Regions from separate parts of the Streptomyces sp. NPDC097595 genome, predicted to be linked through region 1. Evidence: riboswitches for the same ligand, from Rfam matches in the RefSeq annotation. Region 1 holds a riboswitch; each other region holds the start of a gene.

Region 1 (7,044 bases):
CGCCGAGCACCACGTCGGGCAGCAGCGCACGGGCGGCCGTGATCCGGTCCCGCAACTCCGCTTCCTCGGAGGCCCAGCGCGCCGCGAAGCCCGCCGGATCGTCCTCGTAAGCGAGCCGCCGCCGCACGACCTCCACCCGCTGGTCCGTCTCCCGGGACGCCGCGACCTCGACGGTCAGCCCGAACCGGTCGAGCAACTGGGGCCGCAGCTCGCCCTCTTCGGGGTTCATCGTCCCGACGAGCAGGAACCGCGCCGCATGCCGTACGGAGACGCCCTCGCGTTCCACGTACGAGGCACCCATGGCCGCCGCGTCGAGCAGCAGGTCCACCAGATGGTCGTGGAGGAGGTTGACCTCGTCCACGTACAGGATTCCGCGGTGCGCGTCCGCGAGCAGGCCCGGTTCGAAGGCCTTCACGCCCTCCGCGAGGGCCCGTTCGATGTCGAGCGCCCCGACGAGCCGGTCCTCGGAGGCGCCGACCGGCAGCTCCACGGTCCGCGCCGCCCGCGACACGCCGGCCGCGTCCTCGTGCGGGCCGTCCGGACACGCCGGGTCGGGCGCGCCGGGGTCGCACGAGAAGCGGCACCCCGGAACGACGGCGACCTCCGGCATCAGCGCGGCCAGCGCGCGTACGGCGGTCGACTTGGCGGTGCCCTTCTCGCCACGGACCAGGACCCCGCCCACGGCCGGGCTGACCGCGTTGAGCAGCAGCCCGAGCCGCAGGTCGTCCTGGCCGACGATGGCGGTGAAGGGGTAGGGCGTACTCACAGGGCCTCCTTGACGGGGATGGCGGGCGCTCCCGGCGGGATGAACGGCAGACCGGTCGGCGCGCCCGACTCGATGAGCCGCCAGAGCGCGTCGGTGTCCGCGTGTTCCTCGATCAGGTCGCCGAGGCGGTCGAGCTGTTCCTCGCGCAGACCGGCGAAGCAGGTGTCGGGCGCGGGCACGAAGCGGCGGCCGGTGAGCCGGGCGATCTCGGCCAGGAACCGGCGGCGGAAGGCGTCGCTCTCCAGCGAACCGTGCCAGTGCGTGCCCCAGACGGCCCCGGACCGGCAGCCGTCCAGCGGGGTGCCGCGGCCGTCCGTCAGGAACGGTTCACCGCCGCGCACATCGGCGACGCCGTGATGGATCTCGTACCCCTCGACGGGCTCACCGAGCGCCTCGCCGGTCGGCCGGGCGAGGGTCTTCTCGCGGTCGAAGCGGACGCGCACCGGCAGCAGCCCGAGCGCGTCGACCTGCCCGGCGCGCGACTCGACGTCGTCCTCGATGTGCTCGCCGAGGATCTGGTAGCCGCCGCAGATCCCGAGCACCGGCCGCCCCTCGGCGGCGCGCCGCCGCAGCGCCTCGGCGAGGCCGCGTTCACGCAGCCAGGCGAGCGCCTTCACGGTGCCCCGGGTGCCCGGCACGATGACGAGGTCGGCGTCGGCCAGCTCCTCGGGCCGGTCCACGAAGCGGACGACGACGCCCGGTTCGGCGGCCAGCGCGTCCACATCGGTGAAGTTCGACATCAGCGGGATCGCGCACACGGCGACGCGCAGGACGTCCTCGCCGTGCGGCGGGGCGACCGTCGACTCGCGTACGGTGCCGCGCAGCGACACCCGCAGCCCGTCCTCCTCGTCGATGCCGAGCCCGTGCGCGAAGGGCAGCACTCCGTACGTGGGACGGCCCGTCAGGTCCCGCAGCATGTCGAGCCCCGGCTCAAGCAGCGAGACGTCGCCCCGGAACTTGTTGACCAGATATCCCGCGATCAGCTCCTGGTCCTCCGGAGCGAGCAGCGCCGTCGTGCCGAAGAACGAGGCGAAGACCCCGCCCCGGTCGATGTCCCCGACCACCACGACCGGGAAGCGGGCCGCGCGGGCGATGCCCATGTTCACGATGTCCGTGCGGCGCAGGTTGATCTCGGCGGGCGAGCCCGCGCCCTCGCAGATCACCGCGTCGTACGTGCTCCGCAGCTGCTCCAGGCAGTCCGTGACGGTGGACAGCAGCTGTTCCTGCCGCCCGCCGTGGTAACCGCGGGCGCTCATCTCGCCGACCGGCCGCCCCATCAGGACGACCTGGCTGGAGCGGTCGCCGCCGGGCTTGAGCAGCACCGGGTTCATCAGGGCGGTCGGCTCCACGCGGGCGGCCTGGGCCTGCATCGCCTGGGCCCGGCCGATCTCGGCGCCCTCGCGGGTGACGAAGGAGTTCAGCGACATGTTCTGCGCCTTGAACGGGGCGACCTTCACGCCCCGGCGCACCAGCCAGCGGCAGATGCCCGCCGTGACGACGCTCTTGCCCGCGTCCGATGTGGTCCCGGCGACCAGCAGTCCGCCGCTCATATCGTTCTCCGTCCAGGTGTACGAGGTCTGCGGGCCCGGCGCGCGACCGCCCCCGCGCCCAGCCGGGCGGCCACGCTGACGCCGAGGGCGAGCACGCCCACCCGGCGCGAGAGCCGCACCGCGCGCTCGATGTCCCCGGTCTCCACCGCGCGCCCGGCCTCCCCGTTGAGCACGGGCCGGTGCTCGACGCGGCCGCCGTAGGCGAGGGTCCCGCCCAGCCGTACGCCGAGCGCCCCGGCGAACGCGGCCTCCACGGGCCCCGCGTTGGGGCTCGGGTGGGTCGCGGCGTCCGCCCGCCAGGCCCGAACGGCCTCGCGGGGGCGGCCGCCGGAGGCCACGGCGAGCAGGGCGGTGAGCCGGGCGCCGGGCCAGCCCGCGAGGTCGTCGAACCGGGCCGAGGCCCAGCCGTACCGCAGATGGCGCGGCGACTTGTGGCCGACCATCGCGTCGAGCGTGTTGGCGGCGCGGAATCCGACGAGCCCGGGGACCCCGGCGAGGGCGCCCCAGACGAGGGCGCCGACCACCGCGTCCGAGGTGTTCTCGGCGACGGACTCCACCACGGCGCGCGCGATCCCGGGGCCGTCCAGCGCCTGCGGGTCGCGCCCGCACAGGTGCGGCAGCCGCTCCCGGGCCAGCTCGATGTCCCCCGCGTCGAGCGCCCCGCCGATGGCCCGGGCCTCGCGCCCCAGCGACGTACCGCCGACGACGGACCAGGTGGCGGCGGCGGTCAGGGCCACGGAAGCGGCGGGGTGGCGGCGCAGGGCGCGGGCGGCGAGCGCGGCGCCCGCGGCGGCGCCCCCGGCGCAGATCAGGGTGTGCAGGGCGCCCCGGCCGCGGTGGTCGCGCCAGAGCCGGTCCTCGACGGCCGCGGCGGCCCGCCCGAAGGCGGCGACCGGGTGGCCCCTGCGGGGGTCACCGAGCAGCAGGTCGCCGATCAGGCCGGCGGTGGCGCCGTACGCGTAGATGCGATCGGCACGCACGGTTCAGCCGGCCGTACCGGAGTCCGCCGACAGAGGCTGTGGGGAGAGGGGCGCACGGCAGCCGGGCATGGCGATATGTCCTCACTCAGGGTCCGCGCCCTGGTTCGACGTGACGGCGACAAGAGTCTCCTGGCTTCCGGATCGGCGGATTCCCCCGGTCTTCCAGCCCGCTCGCGCGGGCCGTGACGTGCGGTGGGGGACCGCTCCCCGGTGACAGTGGCGGGACCGCGCCGGATTCGCACCGGCTTCCTCTGCTGTCGCCGTAATGGCTCCGGCAGTCCACCACGCCCCGCGAACGCCCGTCAACTCGCCGTTGACCTGCGACGGCAGGGTGGGGGCGGACGCACATCGGGCCGGACGCGCACGAGGTGCGTCCGGCCCGATGGAGCGGGTGTCGCGTCAGGCGACGATGAGATAGATGCCGTACGCGACCGCCGCCGCGCACAGCCCGAAGCAGACGTACGCCCCGGCGCGCGCCAACAGGAGCGAGGAGCCCGCCGGACCGCCCTGCGCGGCCGTTTCCGGCTGCTTGGAGAGGCCGACGATGCCGAGCGTGAAGAGGCCCACCAGGGCGACGGTGGCGACGAGGGAGACGCCGAAGACGGTGCCCAGAGCTGCCCAGTCGATGTTCATACGGGGTGTCCTTACCGGAGTACCGGGGTCTGTCAGACCGTGGCGGGTCGGGCCGGATCGGCGGCGACGGGTGCGGCGGGCGCCGGGATGGTGGCGGCGAGGTCGTGCGCCACGGTGGGCGGCGGGCTCACGGCCGCGATGGCCTGGGTGACGACACCGGCGGGCTCGGCCGGGGCCGTGTCCTCGGTGCCGGGTGCGACATCGCCGTGGCCGACGGGCTTGCGGCGCGAGAGCACCCAGATCGCCCCGGAGCCGGCGATCAGGAGGGCCGCGACGACCACGACGCCCCAGGTGCCCTGTTTCGTCAGGAACTCGGCGCCCGCACCGACCAGACCGGCCGCCGGCAGGGTCAGGCCCCAGGCGACGAACATCCGGGTGGCGGTGGACCAGCGGACCACACCCCCCTTACGGCCGAGGCCCGCGCCCATCACGGCCCCGGAGCAGGACTGCGTGGTGGAGAGGGAGAAGCCGAGGTGCGAGGAGGCCAGGATGACGGTGGCCGCGCTGGTCTGGGCGGCGAAGCCCTGCGGGGGCTTCAGCTCGGTCAGGCCGCTGCCCATGGTGCGGATGATGCGCCAGCCGCCGAGGTACGTGCCGAGCGCGATGGCCAGGCCGGCGCTGACGATGACCCAGACCGGCGGGTTGGAGCCGGGGGAGAGGACCCCACCGGTGACCAGGGCCAGGGTGATGATGCCCATCGTCTTCTGCGCGTCGTTGGTGCCGTGGGCGAGCGAGACGAGCCCGGCCGAGGCGATCTGGCCGGCCCGGTAGCCCTTGGCGGTGGCCTTCTCCTGGGCGTCGTTACGGATCTTCCCGCCGATCCGGTACGTGAGCCTGGTGGCCAGGAGCGCGGCCGCGCCGGCCACGATCGGGGCGGCGACGGCGGGCAGCAGCACCTTGGTGACGACGGTGCCGCCGTTGACCGACGACCAGCCGGCGGACATCACCGCGGCGCCGATGAGGCCGCCGAACAGTGCGTGGGAGGAGCTGGACGGGAGCCCGACCAGCCAGGTCAGAAGATTCCACAGGATGGCGCCGACGAGCGCCGCGAAGATGACCTCGGTTCTGAGGCCGTCCTCGTTGACGATCCCGCCGGAGATCGTCTTGGCGACCTCCACGGACAGGAACGCGCCGACCAGATTGAGAACGGCGGACATCGCGACCGCCGTCTTGGGTTTGAGTGCGCCGGTCGAGATGGTCGTGGCCATCGCGTTGGCGGTGTCGTGGAAACCGTTCGTGAAATCGAACACTAGAGCTGTCACGATCACTATCGCGAGCAGCAGCGTGATGTGTTCCATTTACCCAGGCAATCGTTCGACGTCATTGGCACGTGGAACGTAGGCAACTTGAGTGAACGGAAGATGAACTGAGAAGGGCGTTGCGGTGACCCCCGCGACGGTGGCCGGGCGGGGCCCGGAAAGGATCTTCGGATGAGTGACGGACGGCACGACGCGATCGCCCGGGGATGGGAGGCGGTCGTCGCCGCGGCGCGCCGCACGGCGGCCGAGGGACTGGTCGTCGGAACCTCCGGAAACGTCTCGCTGCGGGTCGGCGACACGGTGCTGGTCACGCCCAGCGGAGTGCCGTACGACCGGCTGCGCCCCGAGGACCTGACCGGCGTCGATCCGGAAGGCAACCAGACCTACGGGACACTGGCCCCCACCAGCGAACTTCCCCTGCACCTCGCCGTCTACCGGAACACCGACGCGAGGGCCGTCGTGCACACCCACGCGGTCCACGCCACGGCCGTCTCCACCCTCGTCACCGAGGTCCCCCCGGTCCACTACGCCGCCGCCATGCTCGGCGGCACGGTCCGGGTCGCCCCCTACGCCCGCTACGGCACCCCCGAACTCGCCGCGAACATGCTCACCGCCCTCCGCGACCGCACCGGCTGCCTGCTCGCCAACCACGGCACCGTCACCTACGGCGCCACCCTCGACCAGGCGTACGACCGCACCGCCCAGCTCGAATGGCTCTGCCACGTCTGGCTCACCGCGAGCGCCGTACCCGGCCGCACCCCGGCCCTGCTGTCGGGCGACCAGCTCGGCGAGGTCCTGGAGGCGCTGAAGGGATACGGGCAGCGCTGACGCCGCACCGGACGGCCCTGCCCACTGGCATCGCGGCGCCCGGACCCCGACACTGAGGGTGTGCGCCCGGTTACCGCGACGGCAGCGGCCGTCACCACACTCATCGGCGCCGGCGCGGCAGCGGTCGCGGCCGGCCGGTTCGCCGGCGACGTCGCCCTCAGGACGCCGCCCGGCCGACCGCTCCCCGCCGACCGCGAACTCACCGTCCACGCCACGGCCGCCGGACAGGTCACCCTGACCCGGTCCCTCACCTCGCTGCGCCCCGGCACGTACGGGCTGACCGGCAAGGACGTCCTCGCCGTCGTCGGCCCCGTGATCGACCGGGCCCACCAGGCCGCCGACACCGTCGTGCGCCGGCTGGAACGCGTCGACCACGGCATCCTCGCCCCCGGCGACAAGGTCCGCCTCACGCCCCAGGTGTACAGCGGCGACCCCGGCAGCGCGCTCGGCCTGGCCTTCCGCGAGGTGCGGATCCCGGGCGAGCTGGGCGAACTGCCCGCCTGGTACGTCCCGGCGCCCCGCCCCACCTGGGTCATCACCGTCCACGGCATCGGCGCCACCCGCGAGCACCCGCTGAACCTCGTCCCCTTCCTGCACGACCAGCAGTTCCCCGTGCTCGACCTCGCCTACCGGGGCGACCCGGGCGCCCCCCGCTCCCCGGACGGCCTCGGCCACCTCGGCGAGTCCGAGTGGCGCGACCTGGACGCCGCGATCCGCTTCGCCGTCCGCAACGGCGCCGAGCAGGTCATCCTGTACGGCTGGTCCACCGGCGCGTCCATGGCGCTGCACGCCTGCGTGGGCTCCGCGCTCCGCGACCGGATCTCCGGCCTCGTCCTCGACTCGCCCGTCCTGGACTGGAACGACACCCTGCGCGGCCTGGCCGCCGCACGCGGGGTCCCCGCCGCGCTGCTGCCGCTGGCCGTCCGCGCCGCGCAGGGGCAGACCGGACTGCACGGCACGGGGCTCCTGGAGACTTCGCTGCCGGCGACCCTGCACGTCCCGACGCTGATCTTCCACGGCCCCGACGA
Region 2 (7,044 bases), on a different contig from region 1:
CCGAGGCCGAGGAGACCATCGAGACCTCCCTCGCCACCCCGCGCGAGGCCGGGCTGCTCGGCACCGACGTGGGCCTGCCGATGCTGATGCTCTCCCGGCACTCGCTGGACGAGCAGGGCGAACCGGTCGAGTGGGTGCGCTCGGTCTACCGCGGCGACCGCTACAAGTTCGTGGCCCGCCTGAAGCGGCCGCTGGACTGACCCGTCGTACGCATGTGCTTCCGAACGGCCCCCGGACCCGCCCCCGGGGGCCGTTCGGCGTTCCCGTGGCCCGGCTTGGCCTGGACCAACCCCCGGACGTTTGCCGCCATTGGGGCCATCCGGCCGGTCCATGGCGACCGTTGCCGGACCGCAATGCGGACAGGGGGTGACGGTGGCCGGATCCCTCGCCTAGATTTCCTGCGCATTACAGGTGATCAGCGAGGGGACGGAGTCGCCGCCATGGCGGAAGAACCAGAAGGAAAGCCACCGACGGTCACGCCGTTGCGGGTGGTCATCGCCCTGTGTCTCATCGCGCCGTTCGTGGCGATGCTCTGGGTGAGTTCGTACGCGAAGATCGACCCGACCTTCATCGGCATCCCGTTCTTCTACTGGTACCAGATGCTCTGGGTGCTGATCTCCACCGCGCTCACCATGATCGCTTACAAGCTGTGGCAGCGTGACCAGCGCGCCCGCAAGGGGGGTGCGTCGGCATGAAGGACGGCGTGAACGGCGTCGCGCTCGGCGTCTTCATCTTCTTCTTCCTGGCCGTCACGGTCATGGGCTTCCTGGCCGCCCGCTGGCGCAGGGCCGAGAACGAGGCCACCCTCGACGAATGGGGCCTGGGCGGACGGTCGTTCGGCACCTGGGTCACCTGGTTCCTGCTCGGCGGCGACCTCTACACCGCGTACACCTTCGTCGCGGTGCCCGCGGCGATCTACGCGGCCGGCGCCTCCGGCTTCTTCGCGGTGCCGTACACCATCCTGGTCTACCCGCTGATCTTCACCTTCCTGCCGCGCCTGTGGTCGGTCTCGCACAAGCACGGGTACGTCACCACCTCGGACTTCGTCCGCGGCCGGTTCGGCTCGAAGGGTCTGTCGCTGGCCGTCGCGGTCACCGGCATCCTCGCCACCATGCCGTACATCGCGCTCCAGCTCGTCGGCATCCAGGCGGTGCTGGACGTGATGGGCGTCGGCGGCGGCGAGAACACCAACTGGTTCGTCAAGGACCTGCCGCTGCTGATCGCGTTCGCGGTGCTCGCCGCGTACACCTACTCCTCGGGGCTGCGGGCGCCCGCGCTGATCGCGTTCGTCAAGGACGGGCTGATCTACCTGGTCATCGCCGTCGCGATCATCTACATCCCGATCAAGCTCGGCGGCTTCGACGACATCTTCGCCTCCGCCCAGGACAAGTTCACCAAGGCGGGCGCGGGCGGCCTCGCACCGGCCGCGGCCGGCCAGTGGGGTTACGCGACCCTGGCGCTCGGGTCCGCGCTGGCGCTGTTCATGTACCCGCACTCGATCACGGCGACGCTCTCCAGCCGCAGCCGTGAGGTGATCCGCCGCAACACCACGATCCTGCCGCTCTACTCGCTGATGCTGGGCCTGCTCGCGCTGCTCGGCTTCATGGCGATCGCCGCCGGCGTCAAGGTGGACAACGGCCAGCTGGCCATCCCGCAGCTGTTCGAGAACATGTTCCCCGACTGGTTCGCGGGCGTGGCCTTCGCCGCGATCGGCATCGGCGCCCTGGTACCGGCCGCGATCATGTCCATCGCCGCGGCGAACCTGTTCACGCGCAACATCTACAAGGACTTCCTGAAGCCGGACGCGACGCCCGAGCAGGAGACCAAGGTCTCCAAGCTGGTGTCGCTGCTGGTCAAGGTCGGCGCCCTCGCCTTCGTCCTCACCATGGACAAGACCGTCGCGATCAACTTCCAGCTGCTCGGCGGGATCTGGATCCTCCAGACGATGCCGGCCCTGGTCGGCGGCCTGTTCACCCGGTGGTTCCACCGCTGGGCGCTACTCGCCGGCTGGGCGGTCGGCATGATCTACGGTACGGCTGCCGCGTACGGGGTCGCGAGCCCGACGCAGAAGCACTTCGGCGGGTCCTCCAAGGAGATCCCGGGCCTCGGTGAGATCGGCTACATCGGCCTCACCGCGTTCGTGCTGAACGTCGTGGTCGTCGTCGTCCTCACCTTCGTCCTGAACGCCGTGAAGGCGCCTGCCGGGATCGACGAGACCTCCCCGGGCGACTACACCGCGGACGCGGGCGACCCGGGCGTCCAGGAGAAGCTGCCGCCGGCCACGGCGGGAGCGCCGGGCGGTCACTGACCGCACACCTTTACGCCACGCGACACAAGATGTGGGGGCTGCCCGACAGGGCGGCCCCCACATGTATGCTCGTGCTCGCTGTCGCCGCAGGGGAATCCGGTGTGAATCCGGAACTGTCCCGCAACGGTGTATTCGGTGCGCTTTCGCGCACCCGTGGAGTCCGAGGACCTGCCGACAGCGCATCCGGCTCGACCGAACCGGATGCCCAGACGTCCGGGCCTCGTGGATGGGCCGGTGGACGCCGCACGGAGTGCCGCCCCGCCCGGGCCCGCTCCTGCCCGGCTGCCCCCGCTCTCCGCCGGCCCAGAGCCGAGCGAGGGAGAGCACCACGTGACCATCGCGCCAGCCGATCCGGTTTCAGCGGCCGAAGCAACGGGGACCGCGAGCGACGGACCGGGTACCGCACTGCTGCGGACCCTGACCGACCTCACCGCCGACCTGCCCGACACCGACCCCGGTCGCGTCGCCGCCGCCGCCCTGCGCGGCCGCAACGCCCGGTCGGACGAGGCGGAGCTGCGCTCGCTGGCCACCGAGGCCGCGGCGGGCCTCATCTCCGAGGACCCCGCCTACTCCCGGCTCGCCGCCCGGCTGCTCACCCGCACCATCGCGGACGAGGCCGCCGGGCAGGGCGCCACCTCGTTCTCCGCCTCGGTCGCCGTGGGCCACCGCGAGGGCCTGATCGCGGACCGCACCGCCGCGTTCGTCACGCTGCACGCGGCCGCCCTGGACGCCCTGGTCGAACGGTCCCTCGCGGACGGGGCCGACGACCGCTTCGGGTACTTCGGGCTGCGCACCCTGCACAGCCGCTACCTGCTGCGCCACCCGCTCACCCGCCAGGTCATCGAGACCCCCCAGCACTTCATGCTCCGGGTCGCCGCCGGGCTCGCCGAGGACGACTCCGTGCGGGCGCTGGACGAGGTCGCGGCGCTGTACGGGCTGATGAGCCGGCTGGACTACCTGCCCTCCTCGCCGACGCTCTTCAACTCCGGCACCCGCCACCCGCAGATGTCCTCCTGCTACCTGCTGGACTCGCCGCTGGACGAGCTGGACTCGATCTACGACCGCTACCACCAGGTGGCCCGGCTGTCGAAGCACGCGGGCGGCATCGGCCTCTCGTACTCCCGCATCCGCGCCCGCGGTTCGCTGATCCGGGGCACCAACGGCCACTCCAACGGCATCGTGCCGTTCCTCAAGACGCTGGACGCCTCCGTCGCCGCCGTGAACCAGGGCGGCCGCCGCAAGGGCGCCGCCGCGGTCTACCTGGAGACCTGGCACGCGGACATCGAGGAGTTCCTGGAGCTCCGCGACAACACGGGCGAGGACCAGCGGCGCACGCACAACCTGAACCTGGCGCACTGGATCCCGGACGAGTTCATGCGCCGCGTCGACGCGGACGGAGCCTGGTCGCTGTTCTCCCCGGCGGACGTGCCCGAGCTGACCGACCTGTGGGGCGACGACTTCGACGCCGCGTACCGGGCGGCCGAGGCGAAGGGCCTGGCCCGCAAGACCATGCCGGCCCGCGAGCTGTACGGCCGGATGATGCGGACCCTGGCGCAGACCGGGCAGGGCTGGATGACGTTCAAGGACGCCTCCAACCGCACCGCGAACCAGACCGCCGAGCCGGGCAGGGTCGTGCACTCGTCGAACCTGTGCACCGAGATCCTGGAGGTCACCGACGACGGCGAGACGGCCGTCTGCAACCTCGGCTCGGTCAACCTCGGCGCGTTCGTGGACGGCGGCTCGATCGACTGGGAGCGTCTTGACGCCACCGTGCGGACGGCGGTGACCTTCCTCGACCGGGTCGTGGACATCAACTTCTACCCGACCGAGCAGGCCGGCCGGTCCAACGCCCGCTGGCGGCCGGTGGGCCTGGGCGCGATGGGGCTCCAGGACGTCTTCTTCCAGCTGCGGCTGCCCTTCGACTCCCCCGAGGCCCGGGCGCTCTCCACGAAGATCGCCGAGCGCATCATGCTCGCCGCGTACGAGGCGTCCTGCGACCTCGCGGAGCGGTCCGGTCCGCTGCCCGCCTGGTCCGAGACCCGGGCCGCGCGCGGGGTGCTGCACCCCGACCACTACGACACCGAGGTGAACTGGCCGGAGCGCTGGGACGCCCTGCGGGCCCGGATCGCGAAGACCGGGATGCGCAACTCGCTGCTCCTGGCCATCGCCCCGACCGCGACGATCGCCTCGATCGCGGGTGTCTACGAGTGCATCGAGCCCCAGGTCTCGAACCTCTTCAAGCGGGAGACCCTGAGCGGCGAGTTCCTCCAGGTCAACGGCTATCTGGTGGACGAGCTGAAGCGGCTCGGCGTGTGGGACGCGCGGACGCGTGAGGCGCTGCGCGAGGCGAACGGCTCGGTGCAGGGCTTCGCCTGGATTCCGGCGGACGTGCGGGCGCTGTACCGCACCGCGTGGGAGATCCCGCAGCGCGGCCTGATCGACATGGCGGCGGCCCGTACCCCGTTCCTCGACCAGAGCCAGTCGCTCAACCTGTTCCTGGAGACGCCGACGATCGGCAAGCTCTCCTCGATGTACGCGTACGCCTGGAAGCAGGGCCTGAAGACGACGTACTACCTGCGGTCGCGTCCGGCGACCCGGATCGCCCGTGCCGCGTCCGGGGCCGCGTCGGCCGCCGCCCCCATCCCCGTACAGCAGGCGCAGGCTCCCGACGCGGACGCCATCGCCTGCTCCCTGGAAAACCCCGAGTCCTGCGAGGCCTGCCAGTAATGACCGCTGTCAACCACGAGAAGAACCTGCTCGACCCGGGCTTCGAACTGACCCTGCGCCCCATGCGCTACCCGGACTTCTACGAGCGCTACCGGGACGCGATCAAGAACACCTGGCACGTGGAGGAGGTCGACCTCCACTCGGACGTGGCGGACCTCGCCAAGATGACGCCCGCCGAGCAGCACCTGATCGGGCGGCTCGTGGCGTTCTTCGCGACGGGTGACTCGATCGTCGCGAACAACCTGGTGCTGACGCTGTACAAGCACATCAACTCCCCCGAGGCGCGGCTGTATCTGTCGCGGCAGCTGTTCGAGGAGGCCGTGCACGTCCAGTTCTATCTGACGCTGCTCGACACCTACCTGCCCGACCCGGACGACCGCGCGGCGGCGTTCGCGGCGGTGGAGAACATCCCCTCGATCCGCGAGAAGGCGCAGTTCTGCTTCCGCTGGATGGACTCGGTGGAGAAGATCGACCGGCTGGAATCGAAGTCCGACCGCCGTCGCTTCCTGCTGAACCTGATCTGCTTCGCGGCGTGCATCGAGGGACTGTTCTTCTACGGCGCCTTCGCGTACGTGTACTGGTTCCGCTCGCGCGGGCTGCTGCACGGCCTCGCCACGGGCACCAACTGGGTCTTCCGCGACGAGACCATGCACATGAACTTCGCGTTCGAGGTCGTGGACACGGTCCGCAAGGAGGAGCCGGAGCTCTTCGACGACGCCCTGGAGCAGCAGGTCACCGACATGCTGAAGGAGGCCGTCGAGGCGGAGCTGCAGTTCGGCCGCGACCTGTGCGGCGACGGGCTGCCCGGCATGAACACCGAGTCGATGCGCGAGTACCTGGAGTGCGTCGCCGACCAGCGGCTCACCCGGCTGGGCTTCCCTGCGGTGTACGGATCGCAGAACCCGTTCTCGTTCATGGAGCTCCAGGGGGTCCAGGAGCTCACGAACTTCTTCGAGCGGCGCCCGTCGGCGTACCAGGTGGCCGTCGAGGGCACGGTCGGCTTCGACGACGACTTCTAGGCGGAAGGGCTAGATTCTGGCCCAGCTCCTGACGTACGGACGCCGTGCGGCCCCCACCGGCCGCGCGGCGTCCGCCGTTTGCGGTGGGCGGGTGCTCCGGTCCTGTTCCGCTGCGCGCAGCTCGCGGTCGATGCGGCGCTCGCGGGCCATGCCGACCAGGGCGGGCAGCAGGACGAGGGCGAAAAGTGCGGAAATGCCGAGGAAGTTCTGGAATGTGTTCATGCCTCTACTGTCCTCGCTCCGGCGAAGAAGCGGCAGTGGCAGGACTGTCATAGGGCATCGAATTACTGCCACACTGGGTCCATGCTGAACAATGTCGCCGCCCTGATGCTCGATGACGTCAACCCTTTCGAACTCGGCGTGGTCTGCGAGGTGTTCGGCCTCGACCGCAGCGACGAGGGCCTGCCGGTGCACGATTTCGCGGTGGTCTCCGGCGAGGGGCCCCAGCTGCGGACCCACGCCGGCTTCACGATCAACACCCCTTACGGCCTGGACCGGCTGGAGGAGGCCGACCTCGTCGCCGTACCGGCCGGCAGCCGCTTCGGGGAGCGCGAGTTCCCCGAGGAGGTGCTGGCCGCCCTGCGCCGGGCCGTGGAGCGGGGCGCCCGGGTACTCAGCGTCTGCTCGGGGGCCTACCTCCTGGGCGCGGCCGGGCTGCTGGACGGCCGCCGCTGCACCACGCACTGGCGGCACGCCGACGACCTGGCCCGCCGCTTCCCCGAGGCCGCCGTCGAGCCGGACGTGCTGTACGTGGAGGACGGGCCGGTCACCACGTCGGCGGGGACGGCGGCGGGGATCGACGCCTGCCTGCACCTGGTCCGCCAGGCGTACGGGCCGGCCACCGCCAACACCATCGCCCGGCGGATGGTGGTGCCGCCGCACCGGGACGGCGGGCAGGCGCAGTACATCCAGCGGCCGCTGCCGCGCACCCGGTGCGACACCGTGGGAGACACGCTGGCCTGGATGGAGCGCCACCTCGACCGCGAGATG
Region 3 (7,044 bases), on a different contig from region 1:
GCGCCAGCCGCCCTGGTTCAGCAGCTCGTAGCCGGTCGTCGGAGTCGTCCCGCAGGCCCGGTAGATGGGCCCGCCCCAGTGGCTGAAGTCGACGGCGAGGACCGCGCCCGACGTGGTGGTGCACCGGCCCATGGGCTGCGGGTCGGCCGCCGCCGGGGACGCGGTCGCGCCGAGCCCCGCGAGGGTGAGGCCGAGCGCGGCCACCAGGCGTGCGAGGGTGCGCAGGACCGGCCTCAGGGTGGACGGGCCCGGCCTCAGGGTGCGCAGGACCGGCCTCATCGTCCCGCTCCGGCCGCGACCCGGCGCCGGGCGGCGGCGACGGCCCACCAGCCGAGGGCGGTGAGCAGCACGGCGAAGGCCGCCAGCGCGGTGACCTGGACCCCGGTGGAGGCAAGGGCGCCGCCGTCACCGCCGTTTCCGCCGTCCGCGTTCACGATGCCGCCGCCCGAACCGGAGTCGTCGTCGCCGGGGGTGAGGATCTGCGGGGTGCCGCCGGTGTCGTCGGTGGGGGTGGCCTGGGCGGAGGTACCGTCGAGGCTGCGGTCCAGCTTCCCGAAGGAGATGCCGGTGGCGCCGCCCACGGCCTGGGTGGAGGCCCGAAGGTCGGAGCCCGGCTGGCCCTCCTTGGCGACCTTGAAGCCGCCGTCGCCGTTCTGCTGCCCGGCGAGGAACTTCAGCGCCGCGTCGATCTCCTTCTTGTACGTGTCCTTGTCGAGGGAGAGTCCTTGCACGGCGAGGGCCGCGGAGTTGACGGAGTTGCCCGCCGCGCCCGGGAATCCGCCGTCGGGCAGCTGCTTGGAGGCGATCCACTTCAGGGCCTTGCCGACCGCCGCGTCCGCCTGGTCCCCGCCGGCGAGGTCGAGGGCCATCGCGGCGATGGCGGTGGAGTCGACGTCGGAGTCGCCGGTCGGCGGGATCAGGCTCGGCCAGGCGCCGTTGCCGTCGTTCTGCAGGCTCTCCAGGTAGGCGAGCGGCGCCTTCGCGTTGTCCTTGTCCCCCGCGCGCAGCTGGGCCATGACAGCGAGCGCCTGCGAGAAGACGGACGGCGCGTAGGTGTAGGCGCCCTCGGCCGCGCAGGAGCGGTCCGGGGCGGTGCTCGCGGCGGGGCACACCGCCTTGTCCAGGGCGGCGATCAGGTCCTGCCCGGCGAAGTCGCGGGGGTCGCGTCCAACGGCCTCGGCCAGCAGCGCGGTCTTGCCGATCGATCCGCCGGCGGCGTACTCGGTGCCGGCGCCCGTCCAGTCGTTGACCGTCCGTCCTTCGCCGTCCTTGCCCTGGTCGTCCAGGAAGTCCACGATGCCGCGCAGCCTGGCGTTGTTCAGGCCGGTGGCGGCGAGCGCGTAGGCGCCGTCGATGGTCAGGCCGAAGTCGGCGCGCCCGGAGCCGGGGCCGACCGGGTAGTAGCGGCCCTGCTTGAGCTGCGCCGCGCCCGTGAGGTAGGCCACGCCCTTCTTCAGGTCGGGGCCCTTCCCGGGAGCCGGGGGCTCGGTGGTGGGAGGGGTGGTGGTCGGTGGGGTGGTGGGCTCGCTCTTCTCGGTGGTGAGCGTCGCGAGATCGGTACGCGCACCGGCGAGTACGGCGACGGGGGTCGCGTACAGGGTGGGGTCGACGGCGTCCTGGTCGTAGCCGAAGCCGCCGCCCTTGAGCTGGACGCGGGAGAGCCAGCCCTCGGCGGCCCCGGCCCGCTTCGTTTCGCCGAGCGCGCGCAGCGTCTGGGCGGCGTAGGCGGTGGTGATCACGTCACCGGTGGTGGACCCGGCGTAGCCCGGGAAGGCCCCGGTGTCGAGCTGCGTCTTCGTGAGGTAGTCGCGGGCCTTGGCGACGGCGTCGTCGTGGCCGCCCGCCGCGTGCAGGACGAGTGCGATCAGCCCGGTGGTGCCGGCGTCGCCCTCGCAGCGCTCGCCCGGCTGGATGAGGATGCTGGTGATGCCGCCGTCCTTGCACTGCACCTGGACCAGCCGGTCGACCGAGGCGGTGTCCGGCTTCTCGCCGGCCCGCAGGAGGGCGAGGACGGCGCGGGCCTGCTCGTCGGCGTAGGTGATGCCGCGGATGTCTCCGGGGGCGGTGCAGCCGTCGCCGGGGGCGCGTTCCGTGCACACGTTGCCGGTGAGGTCGGCGATCAGGTCGCGGCCGCCGAAGGAGTGCGCGTCGCCCTCGGTGGACTCCGCGAGCAGGGCGAGCCGGGCGGCGGCCGCGGTCGCGAGGGGCTGGTCCTTGCCGTTGGACGAGACGTAGTCGTCGACGTGGGCGGCGAGGAACGAGGTGACCTTGTCGAGTGCGTCACTCCTGCCGTCGGCGGCGGCCAGCGCGTACGCGGTCTCCGTCGTCAGGAGGTAGTTGGGGGTCTCGGCGCCCTCGTCCACGATGCGTTCGCCGTCGGTGAGGCCGTCCTTCAGCCAGCTCGCGGCCGCGGCGACGTCCACCCTTCCCGGTGCCCCGGTCGGTTCGCCGCTCGGGTCGGGGCTGGACCCTCCTCCGGGGCGCACGTCGTCGGGGCTGAAGGTGGGCCTGCCCGTGGTGCCTTCGACATCGGTGCCGCCGTAGACCCAGGCGTCGACGTCGCCGTCCTTGAGCTTGCGGCTCATGGCCCCGTACTGGCTGTAGGACCAGTCGTCCTGTCCGGCCGAGGCGACCCAGTAGGACCAGTACGCGGTGGCCTGCGGGGTGAGGACACAGGCTTCCTTGTCCGGAGTCGGGTACTGCGTACCGGAGTTGAAGGCGCCGTACCCGATGCGACAGATGAAGGCGGGTCCGTCGTGCTGGGTGCCCTCGGTGCTGAATCCGCCTTCGTGCAGCAGCTCGTAGCCGGTGGTGGGGGTCGTGTCGCAGCCGCGTTGGACCGTGCCGCCGAAGGGCCCGAAGTCGACGGCGACGACGGCGCCCTTGGTGGCGGTGCAGTCGGCGGCCGGGGCCGCCGCGGCGCGCTGGGCGCCGGGCAGGAAGGCGAAGCAGACCGCGGCCAGGAGGCCGAGTGCGCAGAGCGCGGCCGTGAACATGCCCTGACGTCTTCGTGCACCTGTGTCCGGGCGCTGCATGGTCCCCACCGGGCCCCCTCGGGTGTGGCCGATGCGGGGGTACGAAGACGTGGCAGCAGTACGCCGCCCGAGTTCCGCAAGGAACCGCGCGTCGTCACGGGGCGCACCACGCCGTAGTCCGCGACGGCGTCTGTTGCTGTGGAACAAGCTCCAGGTACTCCGGCTCACCCGGCCAGGCCGGGTCTACGGTTGCGGGTCAGCGCCGGACTTCGACCGGCTTCCCCTGGAACAGCTTGCGTATCGGAGCGAGTGGAGCATGCGTTCGTACGGTCCGTCAAGGCCGCCCCCGACGTGACGCCGAGGCGCACCGGGGCCCTGTGGCGGACCCGCCCGGCGTCGGGTACTGTCCCGCACTGCCGAGTGGGGGAACCCGGTGGGAATCCGGGGCTGACGCGCAGCGGTGTGGGGGCTTCTACCGCCTCCGAGCCCGAATGCCCAAGCGGTGATGGCTATCTGGAAGTCGGTCCACGCGTTCGCGGACGGCGGCCAAGTCCGCTGCGTGCGCTCGAAAGGGCCGGCCACCGGGCGGGTCGGCGTCCCTTCACCCTGGAGCACGCCATGCCCCGTCCCGCCCTTGTCCACCGCACCGCCCTCACCGCGGTAGCCGCGCTGGGCGCGTTCGCGCTCACCACCCTGCCGGCCGCGGCGACCGCCACGCCCGCGCAGATCGCCACGTCCAAGACGAACGGTGTGACGTACCTCAAGTCCCTTCAGCAGTCCGACGGTTCGTACGCGGGCACCGGTCTGTCCAACGAGTGGGCCTTCAGCGCGCTCGCGGCGGCGGGCACCGCCGCGGTGGACGTCACCCCCGGTGGCGACGCGACCAAGAACGCGCGGACGGTGTACAGAAACCTCCTGGCCACCAGCGCCTGGCCGTCCGCGTCCCCGGTCGTCACCGACTACGAGCGGGCCGCGCTGAACGCCTACGCGGCCGGAATCGACCCCGCGCGCGTCTCGGCGGCACGCAACCTCGTCGCGGACATGTACCGCTACTGGCAGACCGCCGAGCCCGGCTATTTCGGCCCCTCCGCCAACTTCAACGGCACGGTGTTCGCGGCGCTCGCCCTGAACGGCGCCAGGACCACCAGCGGCCAGATACGCGTACCGCAGTCGCTGCGCAACGCGGTGATCACCCGTATCCGGGCCAACCAGCACGACGACGGCGGCTGGAACTACAGCAAGGCCGAGGGCGATCCGGGCGCGCTGGCCGCCGACAGCGACATCGACATGACCGGGGCCGCGATGGCCGCGCTCTGCGTGTCGGGCGTCGCCAACACCGATCCGGACATCGTGCAGGCGAAGACGTTCCTCAAGGGCAAGCTGATCGCCAACACCGGTGCGTTCGAGGCCATGTTCGGCGTCAACACGGACTCCAACGGCTGGGCCGTCTCCGGGCTCAACGCGTGCGGGATCAACCCCCAGACCGGTGACTTCCTCACCAGCAAGGGCAAGACCCCGGTCGACTTCCTGATCAGCCAGCAGTTCAACCCCGGTGGCGGATTCAAGTACCTCCCGACCGACACCGGCCCGCAGGCGTACGCGTCGATCGACGGGCTGCGCGCGGTGGCGGGCGGCGGCTTCACGGCGACCCCGCCCACGCCGGTCACCTCGGGCGCACCCCAGTGGGTGGGCCAGACCTCGCTGACCTCGGGCACCGCGACGTCCTTCGCACTGACCGTGGACGACGGCACGGGCAGCCTGAAGGTGTGCTCCGTCCCGCTCACCCCGACCGGATCCACGACCACGCTCGGAGCGGTTCTCGACGCGGCCACGAGTGCGGCCACCCCGTCCGGCTGCGTCAGCGGGGTCACCCCGTCCTCCGGCACCGGACAGCTCACCTCGCTCAACGGCAAGGCCAACAGCGGCTCCAACACCTGGAAGGCGAGCGTCGACGGCTCGGCCTTCACCGCGGCCGCCCGCAACCGCTCCATCGGCGTGGGCGACACGATCGCCCTGAAGTGGGGCGCCTGACACACCGTCACACCACCGCGGGGACGGACTCCTCGCGGTGGTGGTGGCCGAGCCAGATGCCGGTGACGGCGCTGACGTAGCGCGCGCCGCACCGGTCGGACGGGACGACGAGCTGGGTGCCGGACTCGTCCAGGTCGTGGCCGTCCATCCGGGTGGCGAGGAGGACCGGCGCGTTACCGAAGTCCGCGTCGATCTCCGCCCAGGACAGCACGGTGTGGTGGCCGTCGCCGCCGCTCACCGCGAGCAGGAGGCGCGAGCGCTCCTTGCGGCGGAGCGGGGCGAAGCGGGGCAGGGTGGCGGCCACCACCTCGCGCAGCAGCGGTCCGGCGAACGCATGGCGCTGGGGGCCGGAGGTCGCGCAGTCGAAGACGACCTCGGCCCGGTGCTGCTCCCAGTCGCGCCGCAGCCGGGCGACGGACAGGGTGACCGGATCGGCCAGGTCGCCCCAGAGCGCGAAGGTGCCCGCGGGCGTGGGGTGCGGGGCGGTGCTCGGTCGGTTCATCGTCGGTCCCCTCGCGGCGGTCGGTGCTGCGGCTGCGCGCAGTGATACCCGACCGCCGGAGCGGTGAACCGCGATTGCCATGTCAGGTCGCCTCTTCGGCTCGCATTTCTGAGCTATGTACGAGTACGGGCCTGGCAAGGTCCTGGTCTATCGGCCGACGCCCTCCGCCCGCCGGTGCAGGGCCCGCCAGACGCGGTCGCGGGTCACCGGGAGCTCCGTGAAGCGGACGCCCGTGGCGTCCCGCAGGGCGTTGGCGAGCGCGGGCGCGACCGGGTTGAAGGGGCTCTCGCTCATGGACTTGGCGCCGAGCGGGCCGATCGAGTCGGAGGTCTCCGTGAAGTGCACCTCGGTCCGGGGCACGTCGGCGTACTGGGGCAGCCGGTAGCGGCGGAACGCGGCCGTGGTGACCCTGCCCCGGTCGTCCACCCGGACGGTCTCGAAGAGCGTCGCGCCCAGCGCCTGGGCCACCCCGCCCTCGACCTGACCGCGACACTGCATCGGGTTCATGACCTTCCCGGCGTCGGCGGCGTGGACGCTGCGCAGGATGCGGATCTTGCCGGTGCCGGGGTCGACGGCGATCCGGAACCACTGCGCGTTGAAGGCGACCGAGCGCGGCGAGCCGCCCCAGTGCCCGTCGGCCGCGAGCTCGTCCGCCGCGCCGAGGGCGTGCCCCGCCTCGTACAGCTCCTTGAGCGTGACGAGCCGGCCGGCGCAGTCGACGGACTCCGCCCCGAGCACGCACAGATGCCGGGCGACTCCGGTGTGGCGGGCGGCCAGGGTGCGCAGGCGCTGTTCCAGGGAGGTCGCGGCGAGGAGCACCGCCTTGCCCGCGACGACGGTGCCGGCCGAGCCGAAGGCGCCGGTGTCGTGGCGGACGACGTCCGTGTCGGACTGGCGGATCGCGATCCGGTCCTCCGTGGTGTTGAGGGCCCCGGCGGTGAGCTGTTTGTGCACGGTGGTGGTGCCGTTGCCGAACTCGGCGGTGCCGACGGCGATGTCGTACATACCGTCCGACAGCAGCGAGACCCGGGCGTCGGCGTAGTGGCCGCCGGGCGGACCGGTGGCGATCATCGCCATTCCTGTGCCCTCTCCGGTCAGCCACCCCTCGGGGACGTCGTCGGCGCTGCGGTCCTCGGCGATGGCCTTCCGTACGACGGACAGGCACTGGTCGAGGCCGTAGGAGGCGATGTGCAGGTCCTCCTCCTCGCCGATCGGGCTGACCATGGCCTCGCCGGGGCCGATGATGTTCTTCTCGCGGAACACCAGCGGGTCCATGCCGAGGCGGCGTGCGAGTTCGTCCATGACGGACTCGACGGCGAAGGTGACCTGGCCGAGGCCGTAGCCCCGGAAGGCGCCCGCCGGGACGACGTTGGTGTAGACGGAGTACGCGTCGACTTTCTTGTGCGGGGCCCGGTACACGGCGAACGATTCGCCGACGCTGTGGAACATCACCGCCGGACCATGGTTGCCGTACGCGCCGGTGTTCGACACCACTCGCATCTGCAAGGCGGTGAGCGTGCCGTCCCTGCGGACCCC
Region 4 (7,044 bases), on a different contig from region 1:
AGCATGCCCTTGACCGGGCGGTCGCTCAGCGACTGGGCGTACGAGGTCCAGCGCACCGTCATCGGTTCGGGGCGCGAGATGTCCCCGGCGAGGACCGGCGGACGCACGTACCGGGTGCCGTAGGACTGCACCCAGCCGTGCTGGGTGGCGAGGTACCCGGTCAGCTGCTCGGCGAAATACTGGACCATGTCGTTGCGTTCGGGCTCGCCGTGCACCAGGACGTCGATGCCCGTCTTCTCCTGGAAGGCGATGACCTCCTGGATCTCCGTCCGGATGCGCTCCTCGTAACCCGCCGTGTCGATGCGCCCGGCCCGCAGGTCGGCGCGCGCCGACCGCAACTCGCCGGTCTGCGGGAACGAGCCGATGGTCGTCGTCGGCAGCAACGGCAGCCCCAGGTGAGCCCGTTGGGCCGCGGCCCGCTCGGCGTACGGCTGGGAGCGGCGGCCGTCCGCGTCCGTGACAGCCTCGGCCCGGGCGCGCACGGCCGGGTCGCGGGTGAGGGGGGAGCCGGCGCGGGAGGCCAGCGCGGCCTTGTTGGCGGAGAGTTCACCGGTGATGGTGCCGGTGCCCTGCGCGAGGGCCTTCGCCAGGGTGACGATCTCCGCGGTCTTCTGCCGGGCGAAGGCCAGCCAGCGGACGATCTGCGGGTCGATGTCCCGCTCGGCGGCGGCGTCCAGCGGCACGTGCAGCAGCGAGCAGGAGGCGGCCACGTCGACGCGGTCGGCCAGCCCGAGGAGGGTGCCGAGCGTGGACAGCGACTTCTGGAGGTCGTTGATCCAGATGTTGCGGCCGTTGACGACACCGGCGACCAGGCGCTTGCCCGGCAGTCCGCCCACGGCCGCGAGGGCGTCGAGGTTGGCGGCGGCGGCCTCGGTGAAGTCCAGCGCCAGGCCCTCCACGGGGGCCTTCGCCAGGACCGGAAGCGCCTCGCCCAGCCGGTCGAAGTAGGAGGCGACGAGCAGCTTCGGCCGGTCGGTGAGCGCGCCGAGGTCACGGTAGGTGCGCTCGGCCGCGTTGAGCTCGGCCGGGGTGCGGTCCTGGACGAGCGCCGGCTCGTCGAGCTGCACCCACTCGGCCCCCGCCGCGCGCAGGTCCGCGAGCACCTCCGCGTACACCGGCAGCAGCCGGTCCAGCAGGGTCAGCGGCTCGAAGTCGGCGGGCACACCGGGGGCCGGCTTGGCCAGCAGGAGATAGGTGACGGGGCCGACCAGCACCGGCCGCGCGGTGAGGCCCTGGGCCAGGGCCTCCTTGAGCTCCGCGACCTGCTTGGTGGAGTCCGCGGTGAAGACGGTGCCGGGGCCGAGCTCGGGGACCAGGTAGTGGTAGTTCGTATCGAACCACTTGGTCATCTCCAGCGGCGCCACGTCCTGGGTGCCCCGCGCCATGGCGAAGTATCCGTCCACCGCGTCGGCCGCGACGGCCTCGCGGTGGCGTTCGGGGATGGCGCCGACCATGACGGTGGTGTCCAGGACGTGGTCGTAGAGCGAGAAGTCGCCGGTGGGGACTTCCTGGATGCCGGCGTCGGCGAGCTGCTGCCGGTTGTCGTGCCGGAGCTGTGCGGCGGTCTGCCGGAGGGCGTCCGCGCTGACGCGGCCCTTCCAGTAGCCCTCGACGGCCTTCTTGAGCTCCCGGTCGGGGCCCTGGCGGGGGTAGCCGTACACGGTGGCGCGTGCTGCCGCGGCTGCGGACTTGGATGTCACGGAGATCTCCTTCGCGAGATGAATCCCTGAGATCCCGGAGACGGGACGAGAGCGCGAAGGTGACGACGACCCGACGGACACGGTCCTCGCGCGGCGCGGCGCGGTTGCTCCGTCTGGTGTGTACGCCGACCCGCCCACGAGGTCACCGGAATGTCCGCGTACGGAATGGTCCGTGCGCGGGCAGTTGGCAGGTCTTCGGACTCGCGGGCACGCCCTCCGTACCGGAGGACACCTACTGGCCGTCGCTTCCCAGACCCGTCCCGGGCCCAGTGCGTATGACGGCGGTCGTTCCCGCTCACCGCTGCGGGGCAGTCCCGGATTCCCACCGGGTTCCCTCTTGCGACACCCCGCCTGGCGGACGGGGCGAACCAGCTGCTGCGGCCACCTTACGTGGTGCCGCCGGGTGGAGGGACACCCGTCTCACGCCGGCCTCCGCCGGTCCTCGGCCGGTCCTCAGCTCCGTGGGGCGAGGACGAAGGAGTGGATGAGCTGGGACAGTTCCTCGCGGAAGAGCTTCTCCGGGCTGAGGGCCTGCCGCTGCATGTGACCGTAGACCTCCAGGGACACCAGGCCGTGCAGGTGGCTCCAGATGCGCAGGGCGAGGGCCACGGCGGCCGGGGGCAGGCCGGGGAAAGCGGGGCGGACCTTGTCCAGCAGACCGGGATCGAAGTCGGACCACTCGAAGTCGCTGTCCCGGTAGCGGCGTTCGGCGTGCGGCCACGCGGCGGCGGCGAGCGCCGTGATGCCGGTGCAGACCCGGCGGGCGGCATCCGGGGCGGCGCCGCCCTCGGGCGGCCGGTAACCGGGGACCGGGTCGCCGTAGATGAGGCGGAAGCCCTCCGGGTGGGACAGTGCCCAGCTCCGGAAGGCGGTGGCCCATGCCTCGATCCGGGCGGCCGGGTCGTCGACGGGGGCGGCGGCCCAGGCGGCGTCCACGGTGTCGGCCAGTGCTGAAGTGACCCCTTCGATGCCGACACCTGAACGGCAGGTCGCGTGGCGGCCTGCGGGTGGAAGTGGTCGGCCATGGCTCGTGGCAAGCAGTTTCCGGAGGAGTTCAAGAACGACGCGGTCGAGTTGGTGCTCTCCTCGCCGGAGCGGCCGGTTGCGGACATCGCGCGGTCGCTGGGCGTGCATAAGGCGACGCTGGGCACGTGGGTGGAGCGTGAGCTGGGCCGGAGGCGCAAGGCTGCCGGCAACGACGGCGGTGATGCCGCGGTGAGCCGGGAGGTCGAAGCGCTGAAAGCGCAGGTCCGCGAGTTGGACCGGCTGCTGGCCGAGCGGAACCACGAGCTGGCGCATGCCCGGCAGGACATCGACATCCTGCAGAGGGCGGCCGCCTATTTCGCACGGGAGACGGGGCAGTGATCCGCTACCGCTTCGTCGACGAGATCCGCGCGGAACACCCGGTCAAAAGGGTGTGTGACCTGCTGGGATGGGACAGATCCAGCTACTACGGATGGAAGAACCGGCAGCCCGCGAGAGACGCGAAGAACACCTCGGACGAGGGCCTGCTCGCGGAGATCCGGCAGGTCCACGACGCCTCGTCGGGAACCTACGGTGCCCTGCGCGTGACCCGGGCCCTGCACCGCCGGGGCGTCACGGCGAACAGGAAACGGGTCGCGCGGATCATGCGCGAGCACGCCATCCAGGGCGTCTCCAGGCGGCGACGCAAGTCGCTGACCCGCCAGGACAGGAAAGCGGTGCCGGCGAAGGACCTGGTCATGCGTGACTTCACCGCTCCGATGGCCGGTCTGAAACTCGTCGGAGACATCACCGAGCTGCCCACCGGGGAAGGCAAGCTCTACCTGGCGACGGTGATCGACCTGTGCACGAAGGAACTGGTCGGCTGGTCGATCGGCGATCACATGCAGGCGGAACTGACCGAAGCGGCTCTCCGCATGGCCCATCACCAGGGCCACACGGCCGGCAACGCGATCTTCCACACCGACCGCGGCAGCCAGTACACGTCCAGGCTCATGCGGGAAACCTGCCGTGAGCTGGACATACGCCAGTCGATGGGCCGGACCGGATCCTGCTACGACAACGCTGCCGCAGAGTCCTTCTTCGGCAGCCTCAAAACCGAGATAGGAAGGGAGGCTTGGCCGACGAGGGCCGAGGCCAGGGCGGACACGTTCCGGTGGATCACGTACTACAACCACCGCCGTCTCCACTCAGCCATCGGCTACCAGACGCCGCACGAGGAACGGCAACGAAGAAGCCACCCCCTCACACTCGCGGCATAATCGGACGTGTCGGCCCCAAAGGGGTCAGGTCAACCTTCAGTGACCCCTCCGGTCTCTTCACCGATGACGGGACTGGCCACAGCGAGCTACGCACAGGCGAGCAGCGCAAGGACGCCGGCAAGGCCCCCGGAGGCACCGGCAAGAACGGCTGCTACTACAGCTGTGATTACGGCGGCAGCAGCCCGCGCCAGGACGAGTTGGGGAGGCGAGCGACAGCAGCTTATCGCTCTGGAATATCCTTTCCAGACGCCGAAGCCATACTCAATCCGACTGCCACTCAGCTGGTAGCGCTGTGGTTCATGGGCGCGACACCACTGGCGTACCAGTTCGACGAAAACGACAAGATAACAGAAGGTGTGAAGCGTCACATATGGTTGTCGGTTGTGCGTGATTACCTGGCACATCGCAAGGGGGTGAAAATCGGTGAGACTATCAAGGGCCTCGATTACAAGACCAAATATGGGGCGGCGATGAATAATCTATCCCTCACTGACTTGATGGCAGGTGAATTGTCATCCGCTGCCGCACAATTGTTCGTCGGTGACTCCCCGAATAACTCGGAAGGTGCCACTCGCGCCGTCCTTGGTTCCTTCAACCTCAAAGCCACAGTGACTGGATACGATAAGCAGTCCAAGAGGGGGAAGGTGGAGTTCATCCTCACGAATATGATGACGAAGAAGTCCTTGACGCGAGGGGTTTCCAAGGAGGGCTACGAAGGCGGTGCTAAGGATCCAGGGGCCATGGCATTGTCTAATCGTACCGGGGCGTTGTTTCCAAACGGACAAAGAGATATGAAGATGACCTTTCGGTGGAGTGAGCAGATCGTGATGCGGGAGCCTGAGCGGTGAGACACGTGCCAGCCGCTGGACTCGCAATGGCATGTGTCGGGGTGCTGACTCTCAGTTCCTGCGTGGATAGTCGTACCGACCCGCCCCCATCCCCCGTCAAGGTGACTGCCGCTGATATATACGGGACTTGGGCGGGTTGGAAGGGTAGTTCTCTGAAACTGCAGCCCGAGCACCGCGCGGTCGTGGAGAAGCTTGACGGGCAGGAGTTCGCTTTCGACGATGCCTGGCGCATGTCGGGTCCGGGGTCCTGGCGCCTGTTGGAGCCCGGAGCGTACAGAGGCGGGAACACCGTAGGGGATGGGTGGGTGATTCAGGTCAAGGCGACCTCGGCTATCAGTAAAGGGAAAAAGGGTTCTTTGGCTGAAGGCGCGAGGTCGGCGACTGAACTCAATCCAAACGATGCCGCATCTCGCACGGAACCTCCGCCAAAAGAGGCGGTTTGGGACATTGGGATCAATAGAGGTGAGAAGGGAGAACTTCGCCTGTTCTTCTTGACGTCGGATCCCGATGTGCGGGATACCTACTACCTCACGAGAAAGAAGTAAATAATAGGAGCCGCGGCATTCCTGCCGCGGCTCCTATTATTTTTGGAATTGATGAAGCTTGTGAACGCATTCCCTGGGACGGCTCGCAGTACGTTACATGGTTGCTTAGATCGTGTCCTATGTGGGGGCTGAGCTGCTCGTCCTCGTTCTCCTTCCGCTTCTTGTCGTCCGTCGCTATGGCGGCCTTCACCTTGCCGACCAGTGCGTCATCGGATTGGACGGAGACGTTCGAGGGCTGAGCCAGATCCTGGAGCACTTCCTCAGTCGGCGTCAACGGCTCTCCTTCACGGTGTGCGAGGTCGGTTCGCCAGCGGTGGGACAGTGCGAAATGGAGGAGCGGCGCACGCAAGTGCGCAGGGGCGCGTGACCTCGGCTTCAGCCCGGGCGGGCCGGCGCCGGCGCTGACGCGCCTTGCTCGCGAGTTCCACGCTGCCGTGCGGCCTGGACGACTGGTACCTGACGAGCTCACCTCTCGGAGCGGTCGAGCATCGCGCCCTGATGGTCAAAAGGGGGTCGCGTTCCTTGAACCGGAGCGATGTCGGTGCCTGAGAGGTCGGTGATGCGTCCCACGTCCGCACGCCGTCCGTGTGCAGAGGGACCTCCTGCATGCCTGATGGGTCATCAGTGAAGTCAGTATCCGGTCAGGGTGTGTCCCCGCACATTCCCGGGCGATCGTTTCAACAGGCGCCTGAGTGACGGAATAGCCCCAGGTGGGAAGCTGCCTCACCTGACCAGAGCGATGTTCCTCATAAACATCGTTCGGGGTGTGCCGGTGTACACTTGAGACCGCCCTTGACCTGCAGAAAGCAGGCAGGGAGCCGTCTCGGAGGAGTCCAAAGTGCTGCGTACTCTGTTCAAGTCCAAGATCCACCGTGCCACCGTCACCCAGGCCGACCTGCACTACGTGGGTTCCGTCACCGTTGACGCCGAGCTCATGGAGGCCGCGGATCTGCTGCCCGGTGAGCTCGTGCACATCGTGGACATCGACAACGGGGCCCGGCTGGAGACGTACGTCATCGAGGGCGAGCGCGGGTCCGGGGTGATCGGGATCAATGGTGCCGCCGCCCATCTGGTGCACCCGGGTGATCTGGTCATCCTCATCAGCTACGCCCAGGTCGAGGATGCCGAGGCGCGTGCCCTCGTCCCGCGTATCGTGCACGTCGACGCGGACAACCGCATCGTCGCACTCGGTGCCGACGCCTCCGCGCCCGTGCCGGGCAGTGACACCGAGCGCAGCCCGCACGCGGTGCCCTCGGCGCGCTGAGGCGGCTCGTCGAACGAGGGGCACACCGCCATGGCAGAGCAGACCGGGCCCGAGATCCATGACGACCGGGCGGCCGGCAAGCTGTCCGCGTACGAGGACGGCGAGGCCGTCGGCGTCATCGCGTACTTCGTGCTGGACGGGGAGCCCGCCGGGCTCGTCGCCGTCCACACGGTCGTCGGGTCCGGGCACGAGGGCAAGGGCATCGGCTCCGCCCTGGTCAGGGAGTTCTATGCCATGGCGGGGCGCGAGGGCGTGCCCGTCGTCCCGCTGTGCCCGTACGCCGCCAAGTGGGCCTCGCGCCATCCCGACGAGGCCCCCGAGGCGCCCGAGGGGCTGGTGGAGCGCGCGAAGACGCAGCTCGCCTCGCACCCCGAGCTGTACTGAACCGGAAGGAGCCGGCCGGCCATGACGCTCGCGCTGCTGCACACCTCACCCGTCCACGTC

What was found. Region 1 has a riboswitch for cobalamin ahead of ACIQZN_RS15915 (cobalamin biosynthesis protein). Riboswitches for the same ligand answer to the same signal wherever they lie in the genome.
Region 2: it holds a riboswitch for cobalamin, as region 1 does, so the genes downstream of both, ACIQZN_RS25530 (ribonucleoside-diphosphate reductase subunit alpha) here and ACIQZN_RS15915 (cobalamin biosynthesis protein) in region 1, are expected to answer to the same signal.
Region 3: it holds a riboswitch for cobalamin, as region 1 does, so the genes downstream of both, ACIQZN_RS01780 (prenyltransferase/squalene oxidase repeat-containing protein) here and ACIQZN_RS15915 (cobalamin biosynthesis protein) in region 1, are expected to answer to the same signal.
Region 4: it holds a riboswitch for cobalamin, as region 1 does, so the genes downstream of both, metE (5-methyltetrahydropteroyltriglutamate--homocysteine S-methyltransferase) here and ACIQZN_RS15915 (cobalamin biosynthesis protein) in region 1, are expected to answer to the same signal.

What each region holds. Positions count from the first base shown of each region.
Region 1 is NZ_JBIWCN010000009.1:55,355-62,398, reverse strand. Features, by position in the region: gene ACIQZN_RS15925 (putative cobaltochelatase) at 1-766, opposite strand, end outside; gene ACIQZN_RS15920 (cobyric acid synthase) at 763-2,316, opposite strand; gene ACIQZN_RS15915 (cobalamin biosynthesis protein) at 2,313-3,296, opposite strand; cobalamin riboswitch at 3,419-3,549, opposite strand; gene ACIQZN_RS15910 (hypothetical protein) at 3,696-3,929, opposite strand; gene ACIQZN_RS15905 (anion permease) at 3,962-5,227, opposite strand; gene ACIQZN_RS15900 (class II aldolase/adducin family protein) at 5,360-6,016, shown strand; gene ACIQZN_RS15895 (alpha/beta hydrolase) at 6,077-7,044, shown strand, end outside.
Region 2 is NZ_JBIWCN010000018.1:37,315-44,358, forward strand. Features, by position in the region: gene ACIQZN_RS25515 (GntR family transcriptional regulator) at 1-200, shown strand, start outside; gene ACIQZN_RS25520 (DUF3311 domain-containing protein) at 441-695, shown strand; gene mctP (monocarboxylate uptake permease MctP) at 692-2,308, shown strand; cobalamin riboswitch at 2,361-2,499, shown strand; gene ACIQZN_RS25530 (ribonucleoside-diphosphate reductase subunit alpha) at 2,639-5,035, shown strand; gene ACIQZN_RS25535 (ribonucleotide-diphosphate reductase subunit beta) at 5,035-6,054, shown strand; gene ACIQZN_RS25540 (hypothetical protein) at 6,064-6,276, opposite strand; gene ACIQZN_RS25545 (GlxA family transcriptional regulator) at 6,358-7,044, shown strand, end outside.
Region 3 is NZ_JBIWCN010000001.1:407,812-414,855, reverse strand. Features, by position in the region: gene ACIQZN_RS01785 (hypothetical protein) at 1-279, opposite strand, end outside; gene ACIQZN_RS01780 (prenyltransferase/squalene oxidase repeat-containing protein) at 276-2,996, opposite strand; cobalamin riboswitch at 3,167-3,298, opposite strand; cobalamin riboswitch at 3,399-3,472, shown strand; gene ACIQZN_RS01775 (prenyltransferase/squalene oxidase repeat-containing protein) at 3,594-5,006, shown strand; gene ACIQZN_RS01770 (molybdopterin-dependent oxidoreductase) at 5,014-5,508, opposite strand; gene ACIQZN_RS01765 (molybdopterin-dependent oxidoreductase) at 5,656-7,044, opposite strand, start outside.
Region 4 is NZ_JBIWCN010000001.1:420,391-427,434, forward strand. Features, by position in the region: gene metE (5-methyltetrahydropteroyltriglutamate--homocysteine S-methyltransferase) at 1-1,700, opposite strand, end outside; cobalamin riboswitch at 1,869-2,088, opposite strand; gene ACIQZN_RS01815 (TetR-like C-terminal domain-containing protein) at 2,154-2,636, opposite strand; gene ACIQZN_RS01820 (transposase) at 2,724-3,065, shown strand; gene ACIQZN_RS01825 (IS3 family transposase) at 3,062-3,943, shown strand; gene ACIQZN_RS01830 (hypothetical protein) at 4,243-4,791, shown strand; gene ACIQZN_RS01835 (hypothetical protein) at 5,320-5,610, opposite strand; gene panD (aspartate 1-decarboxylase) at 6,175-6,600, shown strand; gene ACIQZN_RS01845 (GNAT family N-acetyltransferase) at 6,631-6,984, shown strand; gene ACIQZN_RS01850 (aspartate/glutamate racemase family protein) at 7,006-7,044, shown strand, end outside.